DNA from 3 places in the Rhodoferax saidenbachensis genome. Region 3 is predicted to be linked to each of the others. Evidence: riboswitches for the same ligand, from Rfam matches in the RefSeq annotation. Region 3 holds a riboswitch; each other region holds the start of a gene.

Evidence for each region. Region 3 has a riboswitch for S-adenosylhomocysteine ahead of ahcY (adenosylhomocysteinase). Riboswitches for the same ligand answer to the same signal wherever they lie in the genome.
Region 1: another riboswitch for S-adenosylhomocysteine. It lies ahead of metH (methionine synthase); the one in region 3 lies ahead of ahcY (adenosylhomocysteinase).
Region 2: another riboswitch for S-adenosylhomocysteine. It lies ahead of RS694_RS01030 (homocysteine S-methyltransferase family protein); the one in region 3 lies ahead of ahcY (adenosylhomocysteinase).

Annotation. Positions count from the first base shown of each region.
Region 1 covers NZ_CP019239.1:214,369-224,542, reverse strand. The annotation lists gene RS694_RS01095 (type II secretion system F family protein) at 1-787, opposite strand, end outside; gene RS694_RS01090 (GspE/PulE family protein) at 794-2,557, opposite strand; gene RS694_RS01085 (outer membrane lipoprotein) at 2,605-3,351, opposite strand; gene metH (methionine synthase) at 3,486-6,245, opposite strand; S-adenosyl-L-homocysteine riboswitch at 6,268-6,351, opposite strand; gene RS694_RS01075 (Crp/Fnr family transcriptional regulator) at 6,444-7,028, shown strand; gene xylA (xylose isomerase) at 7,048-8,361, opposite strand; gene xylB (xylulokinase) at 8,405-9,853, opposite strand; gene RS694_RS01060 (ROK family transcriptional regulator) at 9,872-10,174, opposite strand, start outside.
Region 2 covers NZ_CP019239.1:199,345-209,518, reverse strand. The annotation lists gene RS694_RS01040 (CRTAC1 family protein) at 1-975, shown strand, start outside; gene RS694_RS01035 (vanadium-dependent haloperoxidase) at 972-2,330, shown strand; gene RS694_RS01030 (homocysteine S-methyltransferase family protein) at 2,361-3,437, opposite strand; S-adenosyl-L-homocysteine riboswitch at 3,729-3,821, opposite strand; gene recQ (DNA helicase RecQ) at 4,006-5,907, shown strand; gene RS694_RS01020 (hypothetical protein) at 6,015-6,305, opposite strand; gene RS694_RS01015 (DUF2804 domain-containing protein) at 6,484-7,548, shown strand; gene RS694_RS01010 (ATP-binding protein) at 7,570-9,897, opposite strand; gene RS694_RS20950 (hypothetical protein) at 10,078-10,174, shown strand, end outside.
Region 3 covers NZ_CP019239.1:720,793-730,966, reverse strand. The annotation lists gene RS694_RS03495 (anhydro-N-acetylmuramic acid kinase) at 1-364, shown strand, start outside; gene erpA (iron-sulfur cluster insertion protein ErpA) at 365-730, opposite strand; gene RS694_RS03485 (bactofilin family protein) at 793-1,191, opposite strand; gene RS694_RS03480 (DUF6776 family protein) at 1,211-1,939, opposite strand; gene rpsI (30S ribosomal protein S9) at 2,093-2,485, opposite strand; gene rplM (50S ribosomal protein L13) at 2,482-2,952, opposite strand; gene RS694_RS03465 (23S rRNA (adenine(2030)-N(6))-methyltransferase RlmJ) at 3,170-4,057, shown strand; gene metF (methylenetetrahydrofolate reductase [NAD(P)H]) at 4,133-4,981, opposite strand; gene RS694_RS03455 (TlyA family RNA methyltransferase) at 4,990-5,877, opposite strand; gene ahcY (adenosylhomocysteinase) at 5,885-7,342, opposite strand; S-adenosyl-L-homocysteine riboswitch at 7,429-7,521, opposite strand; gene RS694_RS03445 (peptide chain release factor 3) at 7,602-9,233, shown strand; gene RS694_RS03440 (Mpo1-like protein) at 9,243-9,596, opposite strand; gene RS694_RS03435 (HAD family hydrolase) at 9,693-10,174, shown strand, end outside.

The sequences.
Region 1 (10,174 bases), 510 kb from region 3:
TAGGCAGTTTGAGTTTGCGCGCGTCCCAGCGGTAACGCCCTTCTGGCGTGCGCAGGTAGGCGCTTACTCCCACCGCTGTACCGACTCCCAGTGCAATCAACAGCGGCCACCAGTTGATCATCCAACTGGAGAATGCCAACAAACCACGGGTGATCAGAGGCAACTCGGCGTTGAAGCCGGCAAACACCTTGGCAAACTCCGGAATCACAAGAGTGTTCAGAATCACGATGGCAATAGCCATGGCGATCATGACAAACATGGGGTAACGCATGGCCTGCTTGATGCGCTCACGCACATCGCGCTCAAACTCCATGTGTTCGGTCAGTCGCAGAAACACTTCGGTCAGCCGCCCCGTCATCTCCCCCACGCGAATCATGGAGACGTAGAAGCCGCCAAACAAATCTATATGGCGCGCGATGGCCGCCGACAACTCGCGCCCCTGGTCCAAGCTGGCGCGGATGTCTTTGAGCATGTCCACCATCGCCGGCTTGGTGGCCGACGCTTCCAAGCCGGCAAACGCACGCAAGATGGGCACGCCGGCTTTGTTCAACGTGTACATCTGCCGAGAAAAAATCAGCAGGTCTTCCACCACCACCGGCTTGCGGTTGAGCCACTCCAGCACAGAGCCCGTGGGTTGGTCGTCTTTGACTTGTGCCAGAGCGATGTGCACGGGTGACACCCCAATGGACAACAGCTGGTCCGCGACCCCGCCCTCAGACAAGGCCTCCAGTTGACCGTCAACAGCTTCACCCCGGTTGTTGCGCCCCCGCCATGAATAAACAGCCATGGACGCTTAATCCTGCTCGTCGCCAGGATCGACTTCAAAACCAATACGCATGGCTTCTGCCAGCGAGGTTTTGCCCTGGCGCACCAGCTCCAGCGCGTGGAAAGGCATGGTGTGGCCTTTCATGCGTTCGCGCGCCGCGCGCATGAAGGCGGCCGGATTGGATTGGGACGCGGCTTGGGTCAGTGTGGCGTCCATCTCCAGCAGTTCATACACCCCCTGGCGACCGGCATAACCGGTGCCGTTGCAGGTTGAGCATCCCAACCCACGCTTGGCAGTCACCGACTCGCCTGTAGCGATCATGGCAGTCAACCAGCTTTGTTCCTGGGGCGAAGGGGTATGGGGTGCGGCGCACTCCACACAGTTCAGTCGCACCAGACGCTGCGCAATAACGGCCTGAAGAGACGTGGATACCATGAATGACGGCACCCCCATGTCCAGCAGACGGAACGGCGTGCTCATGGCATCGCGTGTGTGCAGGGTAGAGAGCACCAAGTGACCTGTGATGGCGGCGCGCAGACCGATCTCGGCTGTCTCGGCATCGCGCATTTCACCGACCAGAATGACATCCGGGTCCTGGCGCAGGCAGGAACGCAGCACCTTGGCAAAGGTCAGTTCAATCTTGTCATTGACCTGCACCTGCGTGATGCCAGGCAATCGGTACTCCACCGGGTCTTCCACGGTGATGACTTTGAGCTCGGCCGCGTTGATTTCGGCCAGCGCTGCATACAGCGTGGTGGTTTTGCCGGACCCTGTGGGGCCGGTGACCAGCACCATGCCAGACGTACGGGCCAGCACCTCGCGGAAGCGCCGGAGCATGGCAGGCGGCATGCCAATGCTGTCCAGGCGGCGCATGCCAGCGCCCTGATTCAGCAGGCGCATGACGGCCGCTTCACCATAGGTGGTGGGCAGTGTAGAAAGCCGCACGTCAATCGTGTTGTCCTTGATACGCACACTGAAGCGGCCGTCTTGCGGCAATCGCTTCTCGGAAATATCCAGCCCGGCCATGAGCTTCAGGCGCTGGGCCAACGCGCCGCCGATGCGTTTGTCGGCCTGGGTCTGGGTTTGCAATACACCGTCCACGCGCACCCGGATTTGCAGGAAACCCTCTTGCGGCTCGATGTGCACGTCGGACGCGCCCACTTGAATGGCGTCTTCAAACAGCGATTGCAGCAGGCGCACCACCGGTGCACCTTCAATGCCTACCGTTGCGGTGAGTTCACCAAAGTCGACCGTGTCACCCAGATCTTTTTCCAGCGCACGGGCCAGGCCACTGATCTCTTCCGAGCGTCGGTATAGGCGGTCAAACGCCGCGGCCAGCTGGCTCTCTGGCACGGCCGCAATGCCGATGTTGCGCTTGAGGATACGGGTGAGTTCGTCGTAGGCAAACAAGTCCAACGGGTCGGACAGGGCGACCAGCAGAACATCGCCTTTGTCTTCCAGCACCAGCGCCTTGAAGCGCCGCGCGCTGGACTCGGGCAACAGGCGCACGACGTCCGCACGGAAGGGAAACGTCTTGAGGTTGACAAAAGGGATGCGCAGCTGGCGCGCCAAACCATTGGCCAGCAGCTCTTCAGTGATGACGCCGGTCTCTATGAGCAGACGACCGACTTTTTTGCCGGTGGTACGCTGCAACTCCAGCGTTTGCTGCAGTTGCTCCTGCGAAATGAGCTTCTGCTGGACCAGCACATCCCCCAGACGCAGTTTCTCGGGTCGACCCGAAGGGGGGCGTGCTCCCAGTGGCGCGTTAGGCGCCGCAGCGGCCATGTTCATGCGCTAATCCTTTTGCAGTTTGCAAAAATGATAGCACGTGAGGCCCTTTAGTACGTGGTTTGGACTACGGCAGTCTGCTGCACTGGGGGCCTGGAAGCCGGGCTCAGGGTATCGCCATCCACCGTGACGCGCGCACCCACGGTCGCAGGTGTGGCTTGTTCAATGCTGCGCAGGCTGCCGTCTTCCATGCGCACGTCAACCTGGTAGCGGGTTTCCTGCTTCATGCGTTTTTCCACGGTGTGGCCGGCCCAGCCGCCGCCCAGCACGCCCAGAACGGTGGCTGCGGCCTTGCCGGTGCCACTGCCCACCTGGTTGCCCAGCAGACCGCCCAACGCCGCCCCGGCCACGGCACCGAGCCCCACTTGGGATTGCTCGCGCTGCACCGGGGTAACCCCCTCCACCGTGCCACAGACCGCGCACACCGGCGCAGCAGGGCGCGTATCCGAAGCCAACACGGCCTCATTCCTGGGTTGGGTAGCCGTAGACGTGCTGGATACAGGCCGCTTATTTGCTACTGATTTAGTAGCTGCTTGCGCATGTTTGGCGGGGGCTACAGGCACTTTTGACACTGAAACAGGGGCTTGCTTTGGCGTCGCTGGGGTCTCCAACACAGCAGCAGGCTCGGTGCTTACTGGGACGGCCTGGGCCACGGCCAGATCGGCGCTGGGCGCACGCAGGTGCAACACGGTGGCACCCAGAGCCAGGGTGGTGATGCCCAGTGCGCCCACCACGGCCCACAAAACGCGTGGGGAGGGGGCCAGGGTCTGGCCAGGTGAGGGGCTTGTGATCAACATACTGTTCTCCTTGAATGGCGGTATCCGCTGGTATTCAACGGATGTCGCCCTGCAAAGGTACACAGCGCAGTCGGCTGCTGCGTGTCTGTTGTGTAACACAGCGTAAAGCGCAGCGCCCCACTCGCCGTGGAACCCTAGAGGTTGGGCGCCAGCAGGCGCTGCAGTGCTGCAGCCTGCAAGCCGCGCCGGCGCGCCAGGTCTTGCACCTGGTCATCGCCAATCTTGCCCACGTTGAAGTAGGTGGCATCGGGATGGCCGATGTAGAAGCCGCTCACGCTGGCGGCGGGCGTCATGGCCAGGCTTTCGGTCACCGCCATGCCAATTTCTTCGCATTGCAGCAGGTCGAACATGTCCTTCTTGACGCTATGGTCCGGGCAAGCCGGGTAACCGGGCGCGGGGCGAATCCCCTTGTATTTCTCGGCAATCATGTCTTCATTGCTCAACGCCTCGTTGCTGGCATAACCCCACAGGTCAGTGCGCACGCGGTGGTGCAGGGCTTCGGCAAAGGCCTCGGCCAGGCGGTCGGCGATCGCCTTGAGCATGATGGCGGAATAGTCGTCCAGGTCGTCCAGGAAATACTTTTCCTTCTTGTCTACACCAATGCCTGCGGTCACCGCAAACAGGCCCGCGTAGTCGTTGGCCACACCCTTGGGCGCAACAAAGTCAGCCAGGCAGCGGCTGGGGCGCATCACGCCGTCAATCACCTGCTTTTCGGTCTGCTGACGCAGGCCGTACCAGGTCATGGCGACGTCCGTGCGGCTCTCGTCGGTGTAGAACGCGATGTCATCGTCGTTCACCGTGTTGGCCGGGTACAGCGCGACCACGGCGTTGGCTGTAAGCCAGCGGCCTTCGATCAGGCGCTTGAGCATGCGCTGGCCGTCGGCGTACACACGCACAGCCTCAGTGCCGACGATTTCGTCTTTCAGGATGGCGGGGAACGGGCCGGCCAGGTCCCAGGTCTGGAAGAACGGGCCCCAGTCGATGTACTTGGCCAGCTCGCCCAGGTCAAAGTTCTTGAAAACACGGCGGCCAATGAATTTGGGACGTGTCGGCTGGTAGTGGCTCCAGTCCACCGGTGTCTTATTCGCGCGTGCCTTGTCCAGCGACCACATCGGCGTCTGCTTCTTATTCGCGTGCTGGTGGCGGACCTTGTCGTAGTCGGCATTCAGCTCGTCCACGTATTTGGCCGCCTGGTCCGAGAGCAGGCTTTGCGCCACGCTGACACTGCGGGAGGCGTCGGGCACATACACCACAGGGCCTTCGTAATGGGGCGAAATCTTCACCGCCGTGTGCACGCGGCTGGTGGTCGCGCCACCGATCAGCAGCGGAATTTTCTTGATGCGGAAGTAATCGTCCTTCTGCATCTCACCGGCCACGTACTGCATCTCTTCCAGACTCGGCGTGATCAGGCCCGAGAGGCCCACGATGTCGGCGCCTTCGAGCTTGGCACGGGCCAGAATTTCGTGGCAGGGCACCATCACACCCATGTTGACCACGTCGAAGTTATTGCACTGCAAGACCACGGTGACAATGTTCTTGCCGATATCGTGCACATCGCCCTTGACGGTGGCAATCACGATCTTGCCCTTGGTACGCACATCGCGCCCGGCGGCTTCGTCCTGGCGCTTTTCTTCTTCGATGTAGGGAATCAAATGCGCTACCGCGGACTTCATGACCCGGGCACTTTTCACCACCTGGGGCAAAAACATCTTGCCCTGGCCAAACAGGTCGCCGACGATGTTCATGCCGTCCATCAAAGGGCCTTCAATGACGTGCAACGGGCGGCCGCCCTTGGCAAGAATGCCACGGTAAGCCTCTTCGGTGTCTTCGGTGATGAAGTCAGTGATGCCATGCACCAGCGCGTGGCTCAGGCGCTGGCCAACCGACGCTGGCGCTTCGGCGGTCCCACGCCACTCCAGCCGTTTGCTATCGTCCTTGGCGCCACTTTTCGCGGTTTCGGCGATCTCCACCAGACGTTCACCCGCGTCGGGGCGGCGGTTGAGCACCACGTCTTCCACGCGGGTGCGCAGCTCGGGCTCCAGGTCGTCGTACACGCCGACCATGCCGGCGTTGACGATGCCCATGTCCATGCCAGCCTGGATCGCGTGGTACAGGAACACGGTGTGGATGGCTTCGCGCACCGGGTCATTGCCACGGAACGAAAAGGACACGTTGCTCACACCACCCGACACCTTGGCGCCCGGCAGGTTTTGTTTGATCCAGCGCGTGGCTTCAATGAAGTCCACCGCGTAGTTGTTGTGTTCTTCAATGCCGGTGGCAATGGCGAAGATGTTGGGGTCGAAGATGATGTCTTCTGCTGGAAAACCGATCTCGTCCACCAGGATGCGGTAGGCCCGCTCGCAGATTTCAATCTTGCGCTGGTAGGTATCTGCCTGGCCCAGCTCGTCAAACGCCATCACCACGGCGGCGGCACCATAACGGCGCAGCAGCTTGGCCTGTTGCTTGAACTGCTCCACGCCTTCCTTCATGCTGATGGAGTTGACGATGCCTTTGCCCTGCACGCAGCGCAGGCCGGCTTCGATGACGCTCCATTTGGAGCTGTCGATCATGATGGGCACGCGGGAAATATCGGGTTCGCTGGCAATCAGGTTCAGGAAGCGCACCATGGCGGCTTGGCTGTCCAGCATGGCCTCATCCATGTTGATATCGATGATCTGGGCGCCGTTTTCCACCTGCTGGCGCGCCACAGCCAGGGCCTGCTCAAACTCGCCGTTGAGAATCATGCGGGCAAAGGCCTTGGAGCCCGTGACATTGGTGCGTTCACCGATGTTGACAAACAGCGACGAAGAATCAAGCGTGACCGGCTCCAGGCCGGACAGCATCATGGGGGCAACGGAAGCGACAGCCGCAGGGCTAGGGGAATTGGAGGGCATGCATCTCACCTGTAAAACAGCATTCAGGTGAGCGTCGTTGCGGTCGGTTAAACGCCATCCAAGCCTGACGGACACTGTGTGGCCCGCTGCAACGCTCCTTGGAAGCTGTCATTTTAACGGCGAACCGCGTGCACGGGGCGACCGTCTGGGCTAGGATGGCGCAAAACCACAACAGGAGGGCTCCTGCAGGAGCGGACCATGACCGAAAACGCGTCCCCGGCCACGCAGGAACCCGTGAGCAATCCCTCACCGGGGGCAGAACGTGCGGCAGAGCTCCTGGCCGCCCCGGACGCCCTGACCCACCTGTCTCTCGAAGAGGCCCGCGCGGTTGTGGCCTACATGACGCCCCGGTTTTTCCCCGCCAACACCACCTTCATCCGCGAGGGGGACGTTGGCGACAACCGTTTCATGGCCTTGCTGGTCGAAGGCGAGGTGGTGATTGAGCGCATTACCGTGAGCCGCACCGAACCCGTCACCGTGCGGGTGCTGGGCCCGGGCAGTCTGGTCGGCGAGATGGCGCTGATCGACAACGAACCGCGCTCCGCCTCGTGCACCGCCAGCACCGATGTGTGGTGTGCCATCCTGACACGGGAGGCCGTGGACGCCATGATTGTCAAAGACCCGGCCGTGGCAGCCCGGCTGCTGCTGGGCGTTTCAGCCCATATCGCCGAACGCCTGCGCGACACCAACCGCCAGCTCAAGCTCTATGCCCGTCTGGCCACCACCATGCGCGAAGAGCTGGCCCACATCACCCACCCTTCGGCCATAGGCCCCGCCCACTAGAGCGGGGACTTCCACCCCCTCAAATGTAGGTATTCAGCAGGTTCTCCAGCAACTCTTGGCGGCCGGACACGGGCTGGGTGTCGGTATTGCGATCCACCACATGGGCGGCGACTGCCTCCAGGGTCATCTTGCCGTCCAGTACGTTTTGGCCGAACGGGGCTTTCCAGCCCGCATAACGGTCTTCCACCAGCTTGGCCAGCTTGCCGTCGTTGATCATTTTTTCCGCAATCAGCAGCGCGCGCGCGGTCACATCCATGCCGCCAATGTGACCGTGGAACATGTCTTCGGGGTCGATGGACTGGCGGCGCACCTTGGCGTCAAAATTCACTCCGCCGTTGACGAAACCGCCGCCTTGCAGGATGGTGTACATGGCCAGCGCGGTTTCGGGAATGCTGTTGGGGAACTGATCGGTGTCCCATGCGCACTGCATGTCACCGCGGTTCATGTCGATGGAACCGAAGATGCCCAGGTCGACTGCGGTGGCGATTTCGTGCTCGAAGCTGTGGCCAGCCAGCGTGGCGTGGTTGGCTTCGATGTTGACCTTGATTTCCTTCTCCAAACCGTACCGGCACAGGAAGCCGTACACCGTGGCACTGTCAAAGTCGTACTGGTGCTTGGACGGTTCGCGCGGCTTGGGTTCGAGCAGGATGGTGCCCTTGAAGCCGATCTTGTGCTTGTACTCCACCACCATGTTGAGGAAACGGCCCATCTGGTCCAGTTCATGGCCTATGCGCGTGTTCAGCAGGGTCTCATAGCCTTCGCGGCCGCCCCACAGCACGTAGTTGGCGCCGCCAAGTTTCAGCGTGGCATCCATGGCTTCTTTCACCTGCAGCGCGCCCAGGGCAAAGATTTCGGGGTTGGGGTTGGTGGCCGCACCCGACATGAAGCGGCGGTGGCTGAACAAGTTTGCCGTGCCCCACAGCAGCTTCATGCCGGTCTCGGCCTGCTTGGCGCCCAGCACGTCCACCATCTCGCGCAGGTTATTCACGCTGTCACGCGGAGTGGCGCCTTCGGGGGCCACGTCGCGGTCGTGGAAGCAGTAGTAGGGCGCGCCCAGCTTGCTGAAGAACTCAAACGCCACATCCGCCTTGGCCTTGGCCGCGGTCATGGGGTCGGCCATGTGTTGCCAAGGGCGCTGGAAGGTGTCGCCACCAAACGGGTCCAGGCCATTCCAGCAGAAGCTGTGCCAGTAGCAGACGGCGAAGCGCAGCTGCTCTTCCATACGCTTGCCCAGCACGATGCGGTCTTTGTCGTACCACTTGAACGACAGCGGGTTGCTGGAGGTGGGGCCTTCATAGGCAATGGGGGAGACGTTGGAGAAGTAGGTACTCATGGTGTTCTCGGAATAAAAAAAAGTGTTGAGGGGTGGGGTCGGATTAGGCTGGGCGGTACAGGCTGCGGAACTGCGCGTAGCGCACAGCCAGCAGGTCTTGTTCGGCGGGGTTGGGGTGGTAGCTGGCTTCTACCTCGGGGCTCAAGCACACGGCGCTTTGGGTAGCGCCGGTGGCCAGCCAGCCCAGGCGGGCGGCACCCAGGGCACCACCGACAGCGGAGCTTCCATGGGTGACCACTTCGGCATTTAGGGCGGAGGCCAACTGTTGCGCCCAAAAGGCACTGCGCGCGCCGCCACCTACCAGAGACAGGCGGCTCACGCTGCTGCCTGCGGCATTCAGCGCGGCCAGGCCGTCTTTGAGGCCAAAGGTCACGCCTTCGATCACCGCGTAGCCCAGGCGAGCCGCGTCGGTGTCAAAGCTCAGTTGGTGAAAGCTGCCGCGCACATTCGCATCGTTGTGCGGCGTGCGCTCACCACCGAGATAGGGCAAAAACAAGGGTGACGCTGCGCGGTCCGCCAGCGACAGCTCGGCGGCCTTGCTTGCCACCACACCGGCGTTCGGTGCGCCCAGAAGGTCGGTGACCCACTGAAGGCTGCTGGCGGCAGACAGCATCACGCTCATCTGGTGCCAGCGGCCGGGCACGGCGTGGCAAAACGCATGCGTGGCGCTGGCCGCATTGGGCTGGTAGCTGGGGGTGACGACGAACAGCACGCCGCTGGTGCCCAGCGACAAAAAGCCCTGGCCCGCGTCCACCGCACCCATGCCCACGGCACTGGCTGCGTTGTCGCCAGCGCCACCGGCCACCACGATGCCTGCATTCAGGCCCAGGGCCTGGGCCACATCGGCCTTCAGGTAGCCGCCGGGCGCGCTGCCCTCCACCAGGCGCGGCATGTGGGCCTGCGTCAGGCCGGTCAACGCCAGCAGGGCGTCTGACCAGGTACGCTGTTGTACGTCCAGCCACAGCGTGCCGCTGGCGTCGGACATGTCGCTCACGTACTCGCCGGTGAGCTTCAGGCGCACATAGTCTTTGGGCAGCAGCACCTTGGCAACTTGTTGGAAGACGGCGGGCTCATGCTTGGCCACCCAGCGCAGCTTGGGCGCGGTGAAGCCTGGCATGGCCAGCGTGCCGGCCAGATCAGTGAGCGTGGGCAGTTCGGCCATCATCTCTGCGCATTCAGCCGCGCAGCGTGTGTCGTTCCACAAAATGGCGGGGCGCAACACCTGGTCTTGCGCGTCCAGCAGCACAGCACCATGCATCTGGCCCGACAGGCCAATGGCTTGCACCGCGGCAAATTCTTGCGGGTGGGCAGCACGCAGCTGTGCCAGTGCAGACTGCGTGGCGGCCCACCAGTCGTGCGGATTCTGTTCGCTATGACCAGGGTGCGGGCGCTGCACGGTGAGTGCGGTGCCCGCCGAGCCGAGCACGGTGTGGTCGGAGGTCAAAAGCAGCACCTTTACTTCGGAGGTGCCAATGTCAATGCCAATAAACATGCGTACGTGTGCGGCGATTTATGCCGCGATGGTGGATGTGGAAGAAATCTCTATTGCGTCTGCCGGGCGTGCCGCCAACGCAGACATGCGGGCATGCATAGGACGCAGGTCGTGGTGCAGTACCAGCGCGGCAGCACCTACGGCAGAAGCCAGCAAGCCATAACGCGCAGCGCGCACAGTAGGGGCAGTCATGCCAGCGCTGGTCGCGTACGCTTGCAAGGTGTCTTGGGCGACCTGGACAATGCCGGGGTAGGTGTCGCACGAGGGGCCGCCCACCACCAGCATGCTGGGGTTGAAGGTGGTCCACAGGTTTTGCAATAC
Region 2 (10,174 bases), 520 kb from region 3:
CCCGGCCACTGTGCGCTGTCCATGCTGTTCTCCGACTGGAACCGCTCGGGCACGGCCGCGCTGCGCGTAAGCAATGACCGCGAGTACTACAAGGGCGGTGAAGAGCAACTCTGGCAAGTGCCCGCAGGTGCTACGCCCACGCTCTACACCGCGGCCCAGGGCTGGAAGCCGCTGCAGATCTGGGGCATGGGCATTGCCAGCCACGACCTCAATGGCGACGGTTACCCCGATGTATTTTTGACCAGCATGTCGGACAACAAGCTGCAGACGCTGGAGGCGGGTGCTGGTCAGCCGCGCTTCACCGATATGGCGTTCAAACGCGGCGTCACCGCGCACCGGCCCTATGTGGGCGGCGATGTGCACCCCAGCACCGCCTGGCACGCGCAGTTTGCCGACATGAACAACGACGGCTTGACGGACCTGTTTGTGGTCAAGGGCAATGTCTCCACCATGCCCGACTTTGCGACGCTGGACCCCAACAACCTGCTGCTGCAAAAGGCCGATGGCCATTTTGTGGAAGTGGGCAGCCAGGCCGGCTTGGCCAGCTTCAAGCGCGGGCGCGGTGGCATGGTGGTGGACCTGAATGGCGATGGCCTGCTGGACGTGCTGGTGGTGAACCGCTGGGACAAGGCCCAGCTCTGGCGCCAGACCAGCAGCGGTGCGACGGCGGGTGCGGGCCACTGGTTGCAGCTGCGCCTGCAGCAGCCTGCCGGCAACCGTGACGCGGTGGGCGCGTGGGTGGAAGTGAAGCTCGGCGAGGGTGATGCTGCCCCCGTCATCCGCCAGGAACTCACGGTGGGTGGTGGCCACGCCAGCGGCCACCTGGGCTGGATGCACTTTGGCCTGGGTACCGCTGCCACAGCCCAGTTGCGCGTGCAGTGGCCCCATGGCGGCTGGAGCGACTGGATGCCCGCCAAGGCCGACGCCTTCTACACCCTCAGCCCCCAAGGCCTTGTGAACTGGAAAGCCCCATGAAACACCGATTGCTCTCTCTGTGTCTGGCATGGGCTTGCGCCTGGACCAGCGCCTTCTTGCCGGTGCACGCTCAGCAGGCCCCGCCCGTGGCGGCCCCAGCCAGCGCCTTCAGCGCCAGCGTGGCCACCGAGTGGTTCAGCCTGGCACTGCTGCTGACCCAGCAGACGCCGGGTTTCAGCCCGCCCGTGGCGTCGCGCGCCTTTGCTTACCTGGGGCTCACGCTGTACGAGTCGGTGGTGCCCGGCATGCCGCAGAACCAGAGCCTGGCCGGCCAGCTCAACGAGTTGCAGTCGCTGCCTTGGGCCCAGCCCGATGAAGTGCTGCACTGGCCCACCGTGGCCAATGCCTCCATGGCCACCATGACGCGCATGATGTTTCCCACGGCCAGTGCCGAGAACAAGGCCCGCATTGACCTGCTGGAGCGCAGCCTGCCGCTCAAGTACAGCCAGGACTTTGACCCCAACACCGTCACGCCCGAGATCACCAACCGGTCCGAAACCTTTGGCAAGCTCATGGCCATGGCCATCATGACCTGGGCCCGCACCGATGGCGGCCACGAGGCCTGGGGCCCGCTGCGTCGCAACCAGCAAAACTATGTGCCCCCGAGTGGCGAGGGCCAGTGGTCCGCCACGCCCCCGGCATTTGCGCCGGCGCTGTTGCCCTGGTGGGGCGATGTGCGCCCCTTTGTGCTGAAAGCCAGCACAACCTGCGCCGCACCGCTGCCTCCGCCCTACTCCGAGAGCCCAGGCTCCGCCTTCTACAAGGAAGCCAACGAGGTCTACCAGGTGAGCAACAAGGCGACCCAGGAGCAGCGCCAGGTAGCCTTGTACTGGGCGGATGACCCCCTCAAGACCCCCACGCCCGCGGGCCACTGGCTCTACATCGCCAACGACCTGCTCAAGCAGCAAAAAGCCAACCTGGCCCAGGCTGCCCAGACCCTGGTGCGCCTGAACATGGCCATGGGCGACGCCTTCATTGCGGGCTGGAAAACCAAGTACGTCGTGAATTTGCTCCGCCCGGTGACCTATGTGCAACTGGTGATTGACAGCAACTGGGTACCCACGCTGATGCACACGCCAGCCTTCCCTGAATTTCCCTCGGGGCACTCGGTGCAGTCGGGTGCGGCGGCAGATGTGCTGGATGCGGTGTTCGGGGCCAACAAGCCCTTCACCGACAACACCCACAACGACCGCGGTTGGGGCCCACGCACCTTCGCCAGCTTCCGCGCGGCGGCGGATGAGGCCGCGATCTCGCGCATGTACGCGGGCATCCACTTCCGCAGTGCGATCGAGAGCGGCAAGGTGCAGGGGCGCTGCGTGGCCCAACAGGTGTTGGGGCTCAAGCTGGCGCACTGACGGCCAGGCGCCGCGACGCAGCTTTCAGCCCTAGGCTGCTTCCTTGTAGAAGAAACTGCGCTGCCGTGAACGCGCCGCCAGCGGCGACACGGCCTCGCCGATCGCACCAATGTGGTCGGGCGTGGTACCGCAGCAGCCGCCCACGATATTGACCAGCCCCTCGGCCGCGAACTCACGCACCAGGCGTGCGGTCACGTCCGGGGTTTCGTCAAAACCGGTGTCGCTCATGGGGTTGGGCAGACCGGCGTTGGGGTAACAGCTGATGAAGGTGTCAGGCGCCACCTTGTTGAGCTCCTGGATGTAGGGGCGCATCAGCGCCGCACCCAGCGCGCAGTTCAGGCCGATGGCCAGCGGCTGTGCGTGGCGCACGCTGTGCCAGAAGGCGGTGACGGTCTGGCCACTCAGGATGCGGCCGGACGCATCGGTCACCGTGCCGCTGATGATGATGGGCAGGCGGTGGCCGCTGTCCTCAAAGTACTCATCCACCGCAAACAGCGCGGCCTTGGCGTTCAGCGTGTCAAAAATGGTTTCGACCAGGATCACATCGCTGCCGCCCTCGACCAGCGCCTTGGTCTGTTCATAGTAGGCGGCGCGCAGTTCTTCAAAGGTCACATTGCGCGCGCCCGGGTCGTTCACATCAGGGCTGATGCTGGCCGTCTTGGGCGTAGGGCCCAGGGCACCGCAGACAAAACGCGGCCTGTCGGGGGTGCTGTATTTGTCGCAGGCGGCACGCGCCAGTTGGGCGGACACCCGATTCATCTCCATAGCCAGCTCGGCCATGTCGTAGTCGGCCTGGGCCACAGTGGTGGCGCCAAAGGTGTTGGTTTCGATCAGGTCGGCGCCTGCGGCGAGGTAGCGCTCATGGATGTCGCTGATCACGTCGGGGCGCGTCAGGCTCAGCAACTCGTTGTTGCCTTTGACGTCCTTATGGAAATCTTTGAAGCGGTCGCCCTGGCTGCCGGGGCCGGTATAACCTTCACCGCGGTATTGCGCCTCACCGAGCTTGAAGCGCTGGATCATGGTGCCCATCGCGCCATCAAGGATGGCGATGCGGCTTTCCAGAATGCCTGGCAGGGCTTGTGCGCGGGTGTAGGTGATGGGCTTCATGGGTGCGGCTCACTGAGAGCCTGTTCAAAACCTTTATAGGGTCACGCAAGTACCTTTTCGGGATGGGCTGCTAGGCGCAAAACGCAGCCGGGCTGATGCCCGGCAAGGCTTTGCAACGCCGCAGATCGCCCGAAAAGGCACTTGCCCTTCGGGTTGGGACGAAATCGGGCGATTTGCCCACCAAATTCCTTGTGTGGGCATGAGCCCACACGGCGAAATGTTGGCAGTCAACGCATCCCGATTGCGCCCCAACGTGACCCTATAAAGGCTTTGAACAGGCTCTTGGTTTTAAACAAGTGAGCGCAGTTGGAGTCCCCAAGCCTGACCGAACAACCTGCCGGACCGGGGTCTGGACAGGCGCCAGCTGCAGCGCCCCTTGGTAAGCATCGATTTTAGTTCACAACCGCCGTTGGCAGTGGCCCGCCTGACCACGCTGGCCGCAGGGCTGGACGCGGCCATGCCCGACAATAGACCCCGGTGGAACAACAGGGCCAAGCGGCCCACCATCCCGAATTAATGGTCTTTTAGGCCTCCAGCCCTCGTCCATATTGCGCAACCAGCTCCTGTTTTGATAGCAAATTCTGATTCTTCCACCGCTACGCTGGACGCCTGCCACGACATTCTGCGCACGGTGTTTGGCTACCCCGCATTTCGCGGCCCGCAGCAGGCCATCGTGGAACACGTGGCCGAAGGTGGCGATGCGCTGGTGCTCATGCCCACGGGTGGCGGCAAATCGCTCTGTTACCAGATCCCCGCCATCGCGCGCCAGCAGGCCGGGCACGGCATCACCCTGGTCATCTCGCCGCTGATTGCGCTGATGCACGACCAGGTGGGCGCACTGCACGAGGCCGGTGTCAGCGCCGCCTTTCTGAACTCCACGCTCACTGGCGACGAGGCCTACCAGATCGAACAGCAATTGCTGCGCGGCGAGATCACCCTGCTCTACGCCGCACCGGAGCGGGTGAGCAATGCCCGTTTTCTGGCGCTGCTGGATTCCCTGTTTGAGCGCGGCAAGCTCGGCTTGTTCGCCATTGACGAAGCGCATTGCGTCAGCCAGTGGGGCCACGACTTCCGGCCCGACTACCGCAACCTCACGGTGCTGCACGAGCGTTACCCCGGCATTCCCCGCATCGCCCTCACGGCCACGGCCGACGACCTGACCCGGGCCGACATCCTGGAGCGCCTGCAGCTCGAAGACGCACGCGCCTTTGTCAGCAGCTTTGACCGCCCCAACATCCGTTACACCATCGTCGAGAAGAAAGACGCCACGCTGCAACTGTTGCGTTTTATCGAACGCGAGCACGAAGGCGAGGCCGGCATCGTCTACTGCCAGAGCCGCAAAAAGGTGGAAGACATGGCGCAAACGCTGGTGGACGCCGGCATCAAGGCCCTGCCCTACCACGCAGGCCTGGACCAGAAGGTACGCCAGACCAACCAGGATCGCTTTCTACGCGAAGACGGCATCGTCATGGTGGCCACCATCGCTTTTGGCATGGGCATCGACAAGCCCGATGTGCGTTTTGTCGCCCACCTGGACATGCCCAAAAACATCGAAGGTTACTACCAGGAAACCGGCCGCGCGGGGCGCGACGGCCTGCCAGCCCAGGCCTGGATGGGCTATGGCCTGCAGGACGTGGTGAACCAGCGCCGCATGATCGACGAGAGCCCGGCCGGCGAGGAATTCAAACAGGTGATGCGCGGCAAGCTCGACGCCCTGCTGGGCTTGGCCGAAGCCACCGACTGCCGCCGCGTGCGCCTGCTCAGCTACTTTGGCGAGCCAAGCCAGCCTTGCGGCAACTGTGACAACTGCATCAACCCGCCCGAAATTTGGGATGGCACCGACGCAGCACGCAAGCTGCTGTCCACGATTTACCGCATCCAGCAGATGAGCGGCATCAGCTTTGGTGCCGGGCATTTGATGGACATCGTGCGCGGCAAGAAAACCGACAAGGTCGCACAGTTCGGCCACGACACCTTGAGCACCTTTGGCCTGGGCGCCTCGTTCAGCGAGACGCAATTGCGCGGCGTGCTGCGCCAGCTGATCGCCACCGGGGCCGTGGGCCTGCACAAGGTGGCGATGGACAACGGCCACAGTTTCGACACGCTGGAGTTGACGGAAGGCTCACGCGCCGTGCTCAAAGGCGAAGTGCAGGTGGGCTTGCGCGAATCCGCCTCGGGCCCGGCGGAGCGCAAGAGCAAACGCAGCGCACGCCTGGGTGCGGTGGTCAAGGCGCCGATCGCGCTGGACAGCGAGGCCCTGCTGCGCTACTCCGCGCTCAAAGCCTGGCGCGCCGAAGTGGCGAAGGAGCACAACCTGCCTGCCTATGTAATTTTTCACGACGCCACGCTGGCCGCAATTGCCCAGCGGGCGCCGCAGTCCCTGGACGACCTGCAGGGGATCAGCGGGATTGGGGCGAAGAAACTGGAAGCCTACGCGCACGAGGTGTTGCGCGTGGTGTCACTGCAGTAGCAGCGACTAGGGCGATAGCTCGGTGCAATTTTCCACCGGGTTGCCAAAAAAATGCCCCCTTGAGAAGGGGGCAGTGACCACGCTCAGCGGCGGAGCGTCGGGGGCCATTATTTCCGGTAGCAGCTTTCGTACGACATGGCCGCGCCAGACATGGTGTTTTGCAGGCGGGCAATGGCGCGCTGGTGGCGGGCGCCGCAACTGGCGTCGGCTGCCAATTGGCTGTGGCGTTGCACCAGGGTCTGCAGCTTGGTACGGCAGGCGTCCAGTGCACCGGCAAAGTTCAGCGCAATGTAGGCCGAATGGTCGGCATGGGTTTGGCGAAACTCGTCAGACCAGTAGTTGAACAATTGCCACTTGTAAGTGCCTTTTTCGGGAACCTTGATGGTGTCTTGGTGCATATCAGCCGTACAAAATGAATGAAATATGAAAGAAAGAATGCTTTCAAAGACGTTCAGCTCGGTATCCAACGCGCTGTTTCTTTATGGCATCTGCCTGCACCTATCACGCCCCACGCCCCAAAACGGTTGACAGTCTTTTTAAAATTTCCCCAATCGGGTGCTTCCCCAAGGTAGGTTTGTGTCTTCTGCCGCTAAGCTATTCGCCATGCAAACCGAGATCACCACCCCCCTCCCCCTGCTGAACGCTGAGGGCCATATCACCCGGGAAGGTTGGGCCCGCCACCCCTTGTGGCAATACGACCGCCAGGCCGTGCGCGCACCGAAATGGCGCATCAAGGAATGGGATTACTTCAGCGTGTTGTCGCCCGACCAGCAATTTGGCATCGCACTGACCGTGGCCGATCTGGGCTACATCGGCATGGCGGCCATCTGTTTTCTGGACTTGGGGCGCGGCACGTTCCACCAGGTCGACACGCTGAGCCTCTTCCCCATGGGCCAAACCGGCTTCCCGGCGGGCAGCGACGAAGGCACTGTCCGTTTTGGCGACAAGAAACTGCAGGTGGAATTTAGTTACAACGGCGGGCAGCGGGTGCTGAATTTTTCGGCACCCGGTCTGGTGAACGCGCAGGGCGACAAGGGCATCACCGGCAGCATCACGCTGGAGCAGCCCGCGGCCATGGAGAGCATGAACATCGCCACCTCCTGGGCCGAAAACCGGCGCGCTTTTTACTACAACCGCAAAGTCAACTGTATGCCCGCACAGGGCGGCTTCACCATCGGCCAGCAGCAATACACCTTTGCGCCGGAACGCGACATGGGCGCGCTGGACTGGGGCCGTGGCCACTGGACCTACAAAAACCGCTGGTACTGGGGCTCTGCCTCTGGCCACGCCCAAGGCCATGCGCTGGGCTGGAACATTGGTTATGGCTTCACCGACCGCAGCCCTGCCAGCGAAAACATGCTGTTTGTGGATGGCGTGGCGCACAAGCTGGCGGACGTAACTTTCCACATGGACACCAAGGACTACACGCAGCCTTGGCGCTTTACCAGCTCTGACCAACGGTTTGAAATGGCGTTTACGCCCATCGTGGACCGCAACTCCAGCATCCATTTGGGCCTGATCCGCTCGACACAACACCAGGTGTTTGGGTACTACAGCGGCACGGTGGTGCTGGACGACGGACGCTGCATTACGGTGGACCGGTTCCTCGGGTTTGCCGAAGACGTATTGAACTGGTGGTGAACCAGCGGCGTTGCGCGCACGTTATTGCAGGAAACCCATATTGCGCGCCTCGCGCACTTCGGGCTTGATGCGGTGCTCGGCCTGCAGCTGCTCCATGAATTCCTGCGGCGACAGCAACGTATCCAGAATCAGCGCCTGGCGTTTCACTGCAGCAAAGTCACCGGGGCATAACTGGTCGAGCAAAGCCAGCTGCGCGGCCAGCTCCGGCGTGCACTGCTGCGCGTCCCCTCCACACGCCTCCGCCACAAAGAACGCCTGACGCTGCGGCGCCGTCAGCGGCTTGAACTGGATCTTGAAAGTGAACCGGCGCAGTGCCGCCTGGTCGATGCGGTCCATCAAATTGGTGGTGCATATGAAGATGCCGTGGAAACGCTCCATGCCCTGCAGCATTTCATTCACTTCGCTCACCTCGTAGGTGCGCTGGGCACCCCGGCGGTCCAGCAAGAAGCTGTCGGCCTCGTCCAGCAACAGGATGGCACCTTCGGACTCCGCCTCGCGGAACATCGCGGCCATGTTCTGCTCGGTCTCACCAATGTATTTGCTCATCAGGTCACTGGCCTGGCGCACGATCAGCGGCTTGTTCAGCGTGCTGGCAATATGCTCGGCCAATGCTGTCTTGCCCGTGCCCGGCGGGCCATAGAAACACAGCGTGCCGTGGCCCCGCGCCTGCAGCGCTTGCACCATGCGCGGGATTTCATAACGGGTCTGTACATTCAGGTGCGCCAGGTCGTATTGGGTGGACGCGTGGGTATTGGTCGGAGCCGCCGTGCGGTTGCCCAGCGCCAGATCGGCATTCTTGAGCTGACGCTCAATCAAGCCCTCCAGACTTTCACGGGGCTCTTGCGCCGGGCTGGCACAGGCCAGTTCGGCAAAGCGCACTGCCGTACGGATTTGCGCAGGCGTGAGGCCTTTGCGGCTGGTCAGGCGCGCGACAAAGGCATCGGACACCTGCACGCCTTCCAGTGTCTTGCGCACTACGCCTTCGCGTGCACCGGGTGGTGGTGATTTCAGTTCCAGGTGGTAGGCAAAGCGACGCCGGAACGCCGGGTCGATCTGCTCGATCCGGTTGGTGACCCAGATAGTGGGCACGGTGTTGGTTTCCAGAATCTGGTTGACCCAGGCCTTGCCGCTCACGCTGCTGTTGGGCGGCGTGGCCGACGCATCGGCCCGGGCAATCAAATGCGCAGCTTCACTGGACAGCGGTGGAAATACATCTTCCACCTCGTCGAATAGCAGAGCTGCCTGGGCACTGCCCTTGAGGAACACCTGTGCGATTTGCAGCGAACGGTAGCGGTCGCGCCCGCTCAGGGAATTGCCATCACGGTCCGCGTACTCCACTTCAAACAACTCCAGCCCTGCGGTTTGCGCCACCACTTTGGCCAGCTCCGTCTTGCCTGTGCCGGGCGGGCCGTACAGCAGCACGTTGACGCCCGCCTCCTTGCGCGCCACCGCGTTGGCCAACAACTTGCACAACACCTGCGCGTCCTCGGCGACAAAGGCGAAATCGTCGATCACCAGGCTGCTTTTGGTCGACAGGCGGGTGAACACCGCCATCAGCTCGGCCTGATCGCGGTAGTGGCGCATCAGCACCGGTGGCAGTTTTTCGCTGACCTTCATGAGGTCGGCCAGGTCGGTGATGTTGTGCTCGGAGATCAGGTTTTCCACCAGCCCAATGCGCTCCAGCCGCGAGCCCGCGCGCAAGGCTTCGCCCAGCTCCTGCGGGCTCACGCCCGCTACCTCGGCCAGCGCACCATAGGCCTCGGGCGCGTTGTTGACCTTGAACTCCACCAGAATGCTGCGCATGTCGCGCTGGTAGCGTGCCAGCGTGCCGTACAGCAGCAGCGCGCGTTCGGCCTTGTTGAGCTGCAGCAAACCGGCCAGTGCATTGATATTTTTTTCAACCAGCGTGGACTGTTTTTTGAGGGCATGGCCCAGCCATTCACCGGTGCTGGACAACACCGACACCAAATCCTTGGCCTGGTCTTTGGCGTATTCGTCCAGAAAGAAGAACAGCGTAGCTTCGTCGTAAGGGCCGCGCCAGACGCCGTGGCGGGCCAGGAATTCGTTGGCGGGCAAAGCCTCATGGCCGCGCCAGAGTTCATTGCCCACACAGCGCCGCCCCAAAAACTCCCGCAGTCGCCCCAAAACCGAGACCGGCCACAACAAATGCCGCCCGGCCAGCCCCACCACGCCATTGAAATCGCGGCGCACGTTGAAGCTCGCCCCCTGGCGGGCGGCCAGGGTCAGCACAAAATGGGAGCACATCAGATCCAGCACCGGGGCTTCGAGCAGGCCCGGAGAGGGGATCAGGTGCCCATTGAGGGGCTGGAACAGCGAACGCTTGGCCATCAAACGCCTCCAGCACGGTGTCGTGCCGGTTTTACGATAACGCAGACTGCACCAAGATGGAAGTGCCGCGGCAAAAATTTGTCCCATGGTGCCGCGCCTTGCGCACCACTCCCCGACACCGCTTCGATGGCTTGTAGTTAAAATCCACGCCAATCCCTTTGAAATTCTGAAAGAAGCGCCATGTCTGCACCCCACAACGAAGCCCACGAAGTCGACGCCGTTGAGGCCGTCGTGCCGTTGATGCCCATCGTCTTGCCCATCGCTGGCGCTGTGCTGA
Region 3 (10,174 bases):
GTCATGGCTGGCCCGTCAATTGCAGGGAATGGAAGCGCTGCCCCCACAGGATGTACAGGCCACGCTGACCGAGCTGACGGCAAGGGCATGTGCAGACAGCTTGTTGCGCGAAGCCCCGGATGCCCGCACCTTGATCGTTTGCGGCGGTGGTGCGCTCAACCTGCATTTGATGGCCCGTTTGTCGAGCGCTTTGCCGATGTGCAAAGTGACGTCTTCTGACGTATTTGGCCTGCCACCACTGCAGGTAGAGGCCACGGCATTTGCCTGGCTGGCACGCCAGGCAATGCTGCGGTCAACCGCCAGCGTCCCAAAAGTTACGGGCGCCCAAGGCGCCCGTATTCTGGGTGCGATTTATCCCGCGTAATCAGGTCGAGAACGACGAGCCGCAGCCGCAGGTGCTGGTGGCATTGGGGTTCTTGATCACAAACTGGGCGCCTTGCAGATCTTCCTTGTAGTCGATCTCTGCGCCCATCAGGTACTGGTAGCTCATTGCGTCGATCAACAACGACACACCATTTTTGGTCATGGTGGTGTCGTCTTCGTTGGTAATTTCGTCAAAGGTAAAACCGTACTGGAAACCGGAGCAACCACCGCCCTGCACAAACACGCGCAGCTTGAGGTCAGGGTTGCCTTCTTCGGCGATCAGGTCCGCCACTTTGGCCGCCGCGCTGTCCGTAAACAGGATGGGGGCGGGCATTTCGGTCTGGATGTTTTCAGCAACTGCGCTCATATCGGGCTCCGTTCAATGGCAGGAATGCGGACAATAGTACAGCAACCTGCTCGGGAATTCTTTTACTGGTTATTTGCCGCTAGCTTCAGTGTGGGCTTTTCCTCTTCGCCCAGGATAATCGGCCGCAACTGACCAGCGATCAAGGCACCTTGGTGCATTTCCAGGGCCGCATACTGCACATCGCCCTCAATCCGGGCTTTGGGCTGCAGCTCCAGCATCAGGCGGGCATGGACGGGGCCTTTGACACTGCCGTTGATGATGATGTGGTCCGCGACCACCTCACCAATCACTTTGGCCGACTCCGAAATCACCAGAATGCTTGCCACTTCGTCACTGGCACGGATGTTTCCAGTCACATCGCCATCGACACGCAATCCATCTGCGAAGGAAATATCCCCGGTGATGCGACTGCCTTCAGCAATCAGACTCTTGATCGGGGGCTGCTTTTTCTTGTTGAACATGATGTACCTCGTTGAAACGCTACAACTTGACGGACTGCGTTGATTTGACGACAGCCCCATCCATCACTCTGGCCAAAACACCTTTGACAATCACCTGATCCGGCAACTCCAGCTCACCTTCCAGGCGGCCATACTGCCGTACCTTGATGGCCTGCGGCCCTTCTGGCAAAGCTGCCGTCCACGGTTTGCCGTTCAAGGTGCCGGTAAATGACATCTCCAAGCGGCCATTGAACTCTGGCGCATTCCTGCTGGCCTGGATCACCAGAACCTGCCATTTTAGCTTGGAGACTCCCAGCATCTCCGCCTGCAAACCCCGAATCGCCACGCCATCCACGCCAGCTGCCGGGATCAACTTCTCAAAAAATCCCAGGTCATCCCGCAGGCTGCGGTTGTCCGCTTCCAGCTTCTTGACCTGCTCCATCAGACGCTCCTGCGAAGCTTTCTCCGTGGTGACCAGCGTCCCTGCCGTATTGGCAATGGACTGGGCCTGGTCACGCTCTTCCTTGGTGCTGGCCAATTCGGCGTGCGCATCCGCCAGCTCGCTTCGCAAACGCGTCACTTCTTCCTTGGACCCTTTTTCAAGCCCAGCAATATCCTTGCCAAACTCGAAGGCCCACAGGCCAATGGCCGCACAAAATCCCAACACGATGGCAAGCATGGCCCAGCGAAAAGGCCAGGGCAATGCGCTACGCACCGCCATGCGAGGGGCGCTGATAGTAAGGCGGCGGCGAAGCAGGCGAAATCTCATCGAGGGCGAAGTCTAGCAGTCCAAAAACACAAGTACGTCCGCAACTGCACTTAACTTTGTAAAACTAAGTTAAGTGCAGCGACCTCAAACAAAAAAACCGCCAGAACTTGCGTTCGGCGGCTTTTGCTTTGCAACAGGACGTTGCGAAGGCGATTAACGCTTGGAGAACTGCTTGCGACGGCGAGCGCCGTGGAAGCCGACCTTCTTACGTTCGACTTCACGTGCGTCACGTGTCACGAAACCAGCCTGGCTCAGGGCCGGCTTGAGGGTTGCGTCGTAGTCGATCAGGGCACGGGTAATACCGTGGCGGGTTGCACCCGCCTGGCCGGACTCACCGCCGCCGGACACATTGACCATGATGTCAAATGTTTCAGCGTGGTTCGTCAGCAGCAGGGGCTGCTTGCAGACCATGATGGACGTTGCGCGGCCGAAGAACTTTTCGATCGCTTTGCCGTTCACTACGATTTGGCCGGAGCCTTTTTTCAGAAACACACGGGCGACGCTGGATTTGCGACGGCCGGTGCCATTGTTCCATTCACCGATCATTTGGCGGCCTCACGTTTCACTGCATTGGCAGAAATACCGGGGATGTCCAGAACCTTGGGCTGCTGGGCTGTGTGGGGGTGCTCAGCACCACCGTAGACCTTGAGCTTCTTGATCATGGCGTAACCCAGGGGACCCTTGGGCAGCATGCCCTTGACGGCTTTTTCCAAAGCGCGGCCAGGATGCTTGGCTTGCATGTCGCGGAAGTTGGTGGCTGTAATGCCGCCGGGGTAACCCGAGTGGCGGTAGTACACCTTGTCCAGGGGCTTGGCACCCGTGACGCGCAGCTGGGCTGCATTGATGATGACGATGAAGTCACCGGTATCGACGTGAGGCGTGTAAATGGCCTTGTGTTTGCCGCGCAAACGGAGAGCAACTTCGCTGGCTACTCGTCCGAGGACCTTGTCGGTCGCGTCAATCACAAACCACTCGTGCACGACCTCAGCGGGTTTTGCGCTGAAAGTAGACATGAGATTTCTCTTTAAAGGAGGGTTTGGCGGGCTCTTTTCTACGGTCGGCGTTCCTCTGATGGGAATCTCTTAGGTAGGTTTCGCCGGGGCGCAGAACGCTTTTGGCAGCTTCGTCGCGGAACCACTAAAGCGCTGCGAAGCCCAGCATTATACGAAACCTCGGGGGTTTTGGCTAGGGGGCCTACATAAGAGGCTTTGCAAAGGTTAGTATCCCGGCATGTTCAGTTATCGCCACGCCTTTCACGCCGGCAACCATGCCGACGTCCTCAAACACACCATTTTGCTGGCCGTGCTGCGGCACATGACGCAAAAAGACGCGCTCAATGTGTTCGACACCCATGCCGGTGCCGGCCTGTACCGCCTGGATGGGGACTATGCCCAGACCAGCGCCGAGGCCGCCGACGGTTTCCTGAAACTGGTCGCCAGCAAGCCACCGCAAGGCTTCACGCCTGCCCTGCAGGACTATGTGGAAATGGTGGCAAGTTTCAATGCCGCAAACCAGTGGAAGGTCTATCCCGGATCGCCTTTCATCATCCAGAGTCTGCTGAGCGGCCGCGACAAGCTCAAGCTGTGGGAAATGCATCCGACCGACACCAAGACACTGACAGCCAACGTGGCGCAGCTGGAAGCGGGCCGCCAGGTCACTATCCTGCGCGAAGACGGTTTTGAAGGGCTCAAGAAATTCCTGCCGCCGCCCTCACGCCGCGCCCTGGTGCTGTGTGACCCGAGTTATGAGGTCAAACACGACTACGCCCGCGTGCCCGCCATGGTGGCCGATGCGCTGCTGCGTTTTGCCACCGGCACCTACGCCGTGTGGTACCCCATCATTCCGCGCCCCGAAGCGCACGACCTGCCGAAAAAACTGAAAACCCTGGCCAACAAGGCCGGCAAAAGCTGGTTGCATGCCACGCTGACGGTCAAGTCCAGCAAACTGACTCAGGATGCAGAGGGTGAAGTGGTCCGCCCCGGCTTGCCGGCCAGCGGCATGTTCCTGATCAACCCACCGCACACGCTGAAGGCCGCGCTGAAAGACGCGTTGCCGCAGATGGTGGAGTTGCTGAAGCAGGACCAGAACGCCAGCTCGTCGCTGGAATCAGGCGGCTGACATTGCCCCCACGCTCCGCCGCTACCCACCAGGGGGGCTAATTTTGCTTGGGGCGACCCGGCGCAAAATTGCGTGTCACGCCGTCGCCAGTCCCAGCCGGTCACACAACGCGAGCGTCGCAACGCTCTGGTTCATCGTGTAGAAATGCAGCCCCGGTGCGCCACCGGCGCGCAACTGTTCACACAGGTCGGTGACCACATCCAGACCGAAGGACTTGATGGAAGCCACGTCGTCACCAAAACTCTGCAGACGCAGGCGAATCCAGCGTGGAATCTCGGCGCCGCAGGCGTCGCTGAAGCGCATCAACTGCGTGGAGCTGCTGATAGGCATGATGCCCGGTACCACGGCGATGTTCAGGCCCAGCGCGTCCAGCTCTTCGACAAAGCGGAAATACGCGTCAGCGTTGTAGAAATACTGCGTGATGGCCGAATTGGCACCCGCCTGCACCTTGGCGGCAAAAGCCTGCAGATCGCTGGCGGGTGACTTGGCCTGGGGATGCACTTCGGGATAAGCCGCCACTTCGATGTGGAAATCGTCACCCGTCTCCATACGGATAAAAGTGACCAGGTCGCTGGCGTAGTGGAACTCACCACCGGCACCGTAGCCGCTGGGCAAATCACCACGCAGTGCCACCAGGCGCTTGACGCCCATGGTCTTGAGCGTGGCGAGCTGCGCGCGCACTGTGTCTTTGGTGGCGCCGATGCAGGAGAAGTGCGAGGCCGCATCCACGCCCTCGGCCAGGATGCTGCGCACCGTACCGAAGGTGCCTTCTTGCGTGGAGCCACCGGCACCAAACGTGACGGAGCAAAACTCGGGCTTCAGACCATACAGTTGCTGGCGCACGACGCGCAGCTTTTCTGCGCCTTCAGGTGTTTTGGGCGGAAAGAATTCAAGACTCAGGGGAAGTCTGGGTGTCTGGGACATGGCCGTCTTCAGGAAGAGGAAACACCCGTCTTGCGGGCGCAAATGAAAAATTCGCGGTTGCCATCGCCACCTTCTATGGGCGAATCAAACCACGCGGTGACCGTCAGGCCCAGCTCGGCGCACGTCTCACGCAATCGTTGCTCGACGATGGGGTACATGGTGGCGTCTTTGACAATCCCGCCCTTGCCCACCTGGCCCGGCTGCAGCTCGAACTGCGGCTTGACCAGCGTCAGCAGGGTTCCGCCCTCTTTGAGGAATTCCACCGCAGCCGGCAACACCAGAGTTTGCGAAATGAAAGACAGGTCGGCGACCAGCAGATCGAACGGTGGCGCAAACTCCGGCGGCAAGGTGGCCAGTTCGGCCTCTTCGCGGCTGTCATCGGAGCCATCAAAACCCTCAAAGGTTTCACCGTCTTCTTCAAGGTCAAATTGGCCTTCAGCCCCCGTACTTCCTGCGTAAGCAGCTATCAAATCTGCAGCAGACAGAGTGCGTGCATTGACACTTTCCACGCACAGGACCCGCGCATCCTCACGCAGGCTGGGGTGCAGTTGGGCACTGCCCACGTCTACACCCACTACGCATGCAGCGCCGGCTTGCAGCAGGCAGTCGGTGAAACCACCGGTGCTCTGCCCCACGTCCAGGCAACGCAGTCCTGTCACCGACAGGCCCACGTGCTTGAGCGCCGCCTCCAGCTTCAGGCCTCCCCGCGACACGTAACGTGCCTCGGAGTCGTCCAGCAGCTGGATAGGGGCGTCTTCCGGAACCTCATCGCCATTCTTGGCGACCCGCTTCCATTCCTCCCCTTTGCGCCACTGCACGCCATCGGCGATCAGGCGCTGGGCCTGCGAGCGGGTGCTGGCCAGCCCGCGCTGCACCAGCAGTTGGTCAATGCGCATGCGGGGCTTAGTAGCGGTAGGTTTCTTTTTTGTACGGGCCGGACTTGCTGACGCCGATGTAGGCGGCCTGCTCGTCGGTCAGCTCGGACAACATGGCGCCAACCTTCTTCAGGTGCAAACGGGCGACTTTTTCGTCCAGGTGCTTGGGCAACACGTAGACCTTGCCGACCTTGTACTCCTTGGGCTTGGTGAACAGCTCAATCTGGGCGATGGTTTGGTTCGCGAAGCTGGAGGACATCACAAAGCTCGGGTGGCCGGTACCGCAACCCAGGTTCACCAAGCGGCCCTTGGCCAACAGGATGATGCGTTTTTCAGGCTTGCCGTTCTTGCCCTTGGTAGCGGGGAAGATTACGTGGTCGACCTGGGGCTTGATCTCGTCCCACTGCAGTTTTTCCAGCGAAGCAACGTCGATCTCGTTGTCAAAGTGGCCGATGTTGGAAACAATGGCCTGGTCCTTCATGGCCGCCATGTGTTTGTACGTGATGACGTTTTTGTTGCCGGTGGTGGTCACGAAAATATCGGCCTTGTCGGCGGCGTATTCCATGGTCACAACCTTGTAGCCTTCCATCGCGGCCTGCAGCGCGTTGATGGGGTCGATCTCGGTTACCCACACTTGGGCAGACAGGGCGCGAAGCGCCTGGGCGGAGCCCTTGCCCACGTCGCCGTAACCCGCCACCAGGGCCACCTTGCCGGCGATCATCACGTCGGTAGCACGTTTGATGGCGTCCACCAGCGATTCGCGGCAACCGTATAGGTTGTCGAACTTGCTCTTGGTCACCGAGTCGTTGACGTTGATGGCGCGCAGCTTGAGACTGCCCTTGACCGCCATTTCTTCCAGGCGCATCACGCCGGTGGTGGTTTCTTCGGTCACGCCGATGATGTTTTTCAGGCGGCGGCTGTACCAGGTGGGGTCCAGCTTGAGCTTGGCCTTGATGGCGTTGAACAGGCAGATTTCTTCTGCGCTGCCAGGCTTGGCCAAAACCTTGATGTCCTTCTCGGCGCGGGCACCCAGGTGCATCAGCAGCGTGGCGTCGCCGCCGTCATCCAGAATCATGTTGGGGCCTTCAGCCGCAGAACCTTTTTTGCCGCTGAATTCAAAAATGCGGTGGGTGAAGTCCCAATACTCTTCCAGCGTTTCGCCCTTGTGCGCAAACACCGGTGTGCCCTTGGCAACCAAGGCGGCAGCGGCGTGGTCTTGGGTGGAGAAGATGTTGCACGATGCCCAGCGCACTTCGGCGCCCAGGGCTTGCAATGTTTCCACCAGCACGCCGGTTTGGATGGTCATGTGCAGGGAACCGGTGATGCGCGCGCCCTTGAGCGGCTGCGCTTTGGCGAACTCTTCGCGGATGGCCATCAGGCCGGGCATTTCAGTCTCGGCAATGGTCAGCTCTTTGCGGCCCCAGGGCGCGAGGCTCAGGTCGGCAATTTGGTAATCTTGATTTTTAACGGGCTTCAGTACGCTCATGGCTCACTCCAAAAGTAAATTTGAAAGCCACTGGACTGTTCGCGAGAGACCGGGATGACCGGAAAAAGGAACTCACCACACAGACCAGTGGGTGAGCGTCGTTGGTGCTTGAACTAACCCTATCGGTCAGCTTTCCGAGCCTCGTTCACTGCGCGTGAACTGCAACGCTCCTCGGAAAGCGATAATTCTAGCCTTTTCCAGAACTCTGCACCAGAGCACCCGGGCGCCACAGGCCCGCGCTGCGTGCCATCCATTGCCCATGTCTTTTCTTGCCGAAACCCGCCGCCGCCGCACTTTTGCGATCATTTCCCACCCGGACGCCGGTAAAACCACGTTGACCGAAAAGCTGTTGCTGTTCTCGGGCGCGATCCAGATTGCCGGTTCGGTGAAAGCCCGCAAAGCCACGCGCCATGCGACTTCCGACTGGATGGAGATTGAAAAGCAGCGGGGCATTTCTGTTGCATCGAGCGTGATGCAGATGGCCTACCGCGACCACGTGGTCAACCTGCTGGACACCCCCGGTCACAAGGACTTCTCGGAAGACACGTACCGCGTGTTGACCGCCGTGGATTCGGCGCTGATGGTGATTGACGCGGCCAACGGTGTGGAAGCGCAAACCCGCCGCCTGATCGAAGTCTGCCGCCAGCGCGATACGCCCATCATCACGTTTGTGAACAAGATGGACCGCGAAGTGCGCGAGCCGCTGGACATCCTGGATGAGATCGAGCGCGAACTGGGCATGCCCTGCGTGCCCATGACCTGGCCCGTGGGCCAGGGCAAATCTTTCGGCGGCATCATCAATTTGCGCACGCAGATGATGACGGTGTTCGACGGCGGCAAGGACCGCCGCCCGCAAGATTTTGATTCCATGCCCTTGAGCGACCAAGCCGCGCTGGAGAAGCGTTTTGGCCACGAATGGACCAGCGCGATGGAAAGCATGGAACTGGCCACCGGCGCATCCCCCGCCTGGGACCACGCCGCCTTTTTGGCGGGCAAACAAACGCCCGTGTTCTTTGGCTCCGGCGTGAACAACTTCGGTGTGATGGAAGTGCTGGACGCACTGGTGGACCTGGCGCCGAGTCCGCAAAAACGCATCAGCACGGCGGTGGTGAACCGCCAACCCGTGGTCAAAGAAGTGCAACCCGAAGACGAAGCCTTCAGCGGCGTGGTGTTCAAGGTGCAGGCCAATATGGACGCCAACCACCGCGACCGCATTGCCTTTGTGCGCATGGCATCCGGCAAATACACACCGGGCATGAAACTCAAAGTGATGCGCACCTCCAAAGAGCTGCGCCCCACGTCCGTGGTGACCTTCATGAGCCAGCGCCGCGAGGCGGTGGAAGAAGCCTATGCGGGCGACATCGTGGGCTTTACCACCCACGGTGGTGTGCAGTTGGGCGACACGATCACCGACGGCAGCGTGAACCTGATGTACACCGGCCTGCCCTTCTTTGCGCCCGAAATGTTCATGACCGTGGTGCTGCGCAACCCGCTGCGTACCAAGCAGTTGCAGCAAGGCCTGGCCCAGTTGGGCGAGGAAGGTGCGATTCAGGTGTTCCGCCCCGAGATGGGCGGCAACATGCTGCTGGGCGCCGTGGGGCAACTGCAGTTTGAAGTGGTGCAGCACCGGCTGAAGGGTGAATACGACGCCGACATCCGCCTGGAAGGCTGCCAATACACCGGCGCACGCTGGATCACGGCCGATACGCCCAAGGAACTGCAGGAGTTCATCAACGCCTATCCGCAGCGCATGGCGCGGGATGCGGCGGACACGCTGGCTTACCTGTGTACCAGCCCGTACGACGTGCGCCTGGCGCAGGAGCGTTTCCCCAAGATCCATTTCCACCCGCTGCGTGAACACGCAGGGCTGGCATTGCAGAGCGCGGGCTAACGGAAGTACTTAGCGGCTGGCCTGGCGCAACGCGCGCAGCCAGCCCCCGCTCAGCACAAAGCGGGGGAAGTTGATCCATTGCTCCAAGAAAATACGCGCCACGGCCTGCCGCGGGCTGGCAAAGGGAATCGACGGCACGGCCTCCATGCTGTGTCCCTTGCCTTGCACCGCGAACGACACAGCCATCGCCACCAGGCCCGCCAGGGCAAACCACAGGGCCCCTTGCAGCAGCGCAACAACCAAAACGACGTTGCCCACCAAAAACAGCGGCACCACCACAATGTGCAGTAGCAGATTGGCCCGTGAGGCGTGGTAGTTGGTGTACCCATCCCACTGCCAGCGCAACAACTCTGAAAAATTCATAACAGCTCCATGCAAGAGTGGCATCCCATGGGCTACATGCTACCCGCGTGCACCGCATAAAATGCGGCCTCCCTTCTCTCGCGGACAACACGCCCCTTGAAACCCCTTGCCTCCTGGCCGCTGCAGGCCCGCCGCGACCTGGTGGGCGTGTTCACCGACATTGACGACACACTCACCACCGAAGGCACGGTCACGCCCGCCGCACTGCAGGCGCTGGCCGACCTGAAAGCCGCCGGGCTGGCGGTCATTCCCATCACGGGTAGACACGTCGGCTGGTGTGAACCACTGATGGAAGGAGGGGCCACCCCGCCCTGGCCCGCGGACGCCATGGTGGCCGAGAACGGTGCACTGGCGCTGGTGCCCAATCCAGGAAATTCAAACCAAAATGGCCTGCAGCCCGCATGGAATGTGCGCAGGCAGCTATCAAAACTATATCAACAAGACGCCGACACGCGCGCCACCAACCAGGCCCGCATGGAGCAGGTGGCCGCGCAGGTGCTGGCCCAGGTGCCCGGCGCATTGCGCGCGCGCGACGAAGGTGGGCGCGAGACCGATCTGGCGTTTGACTACAACGAGTT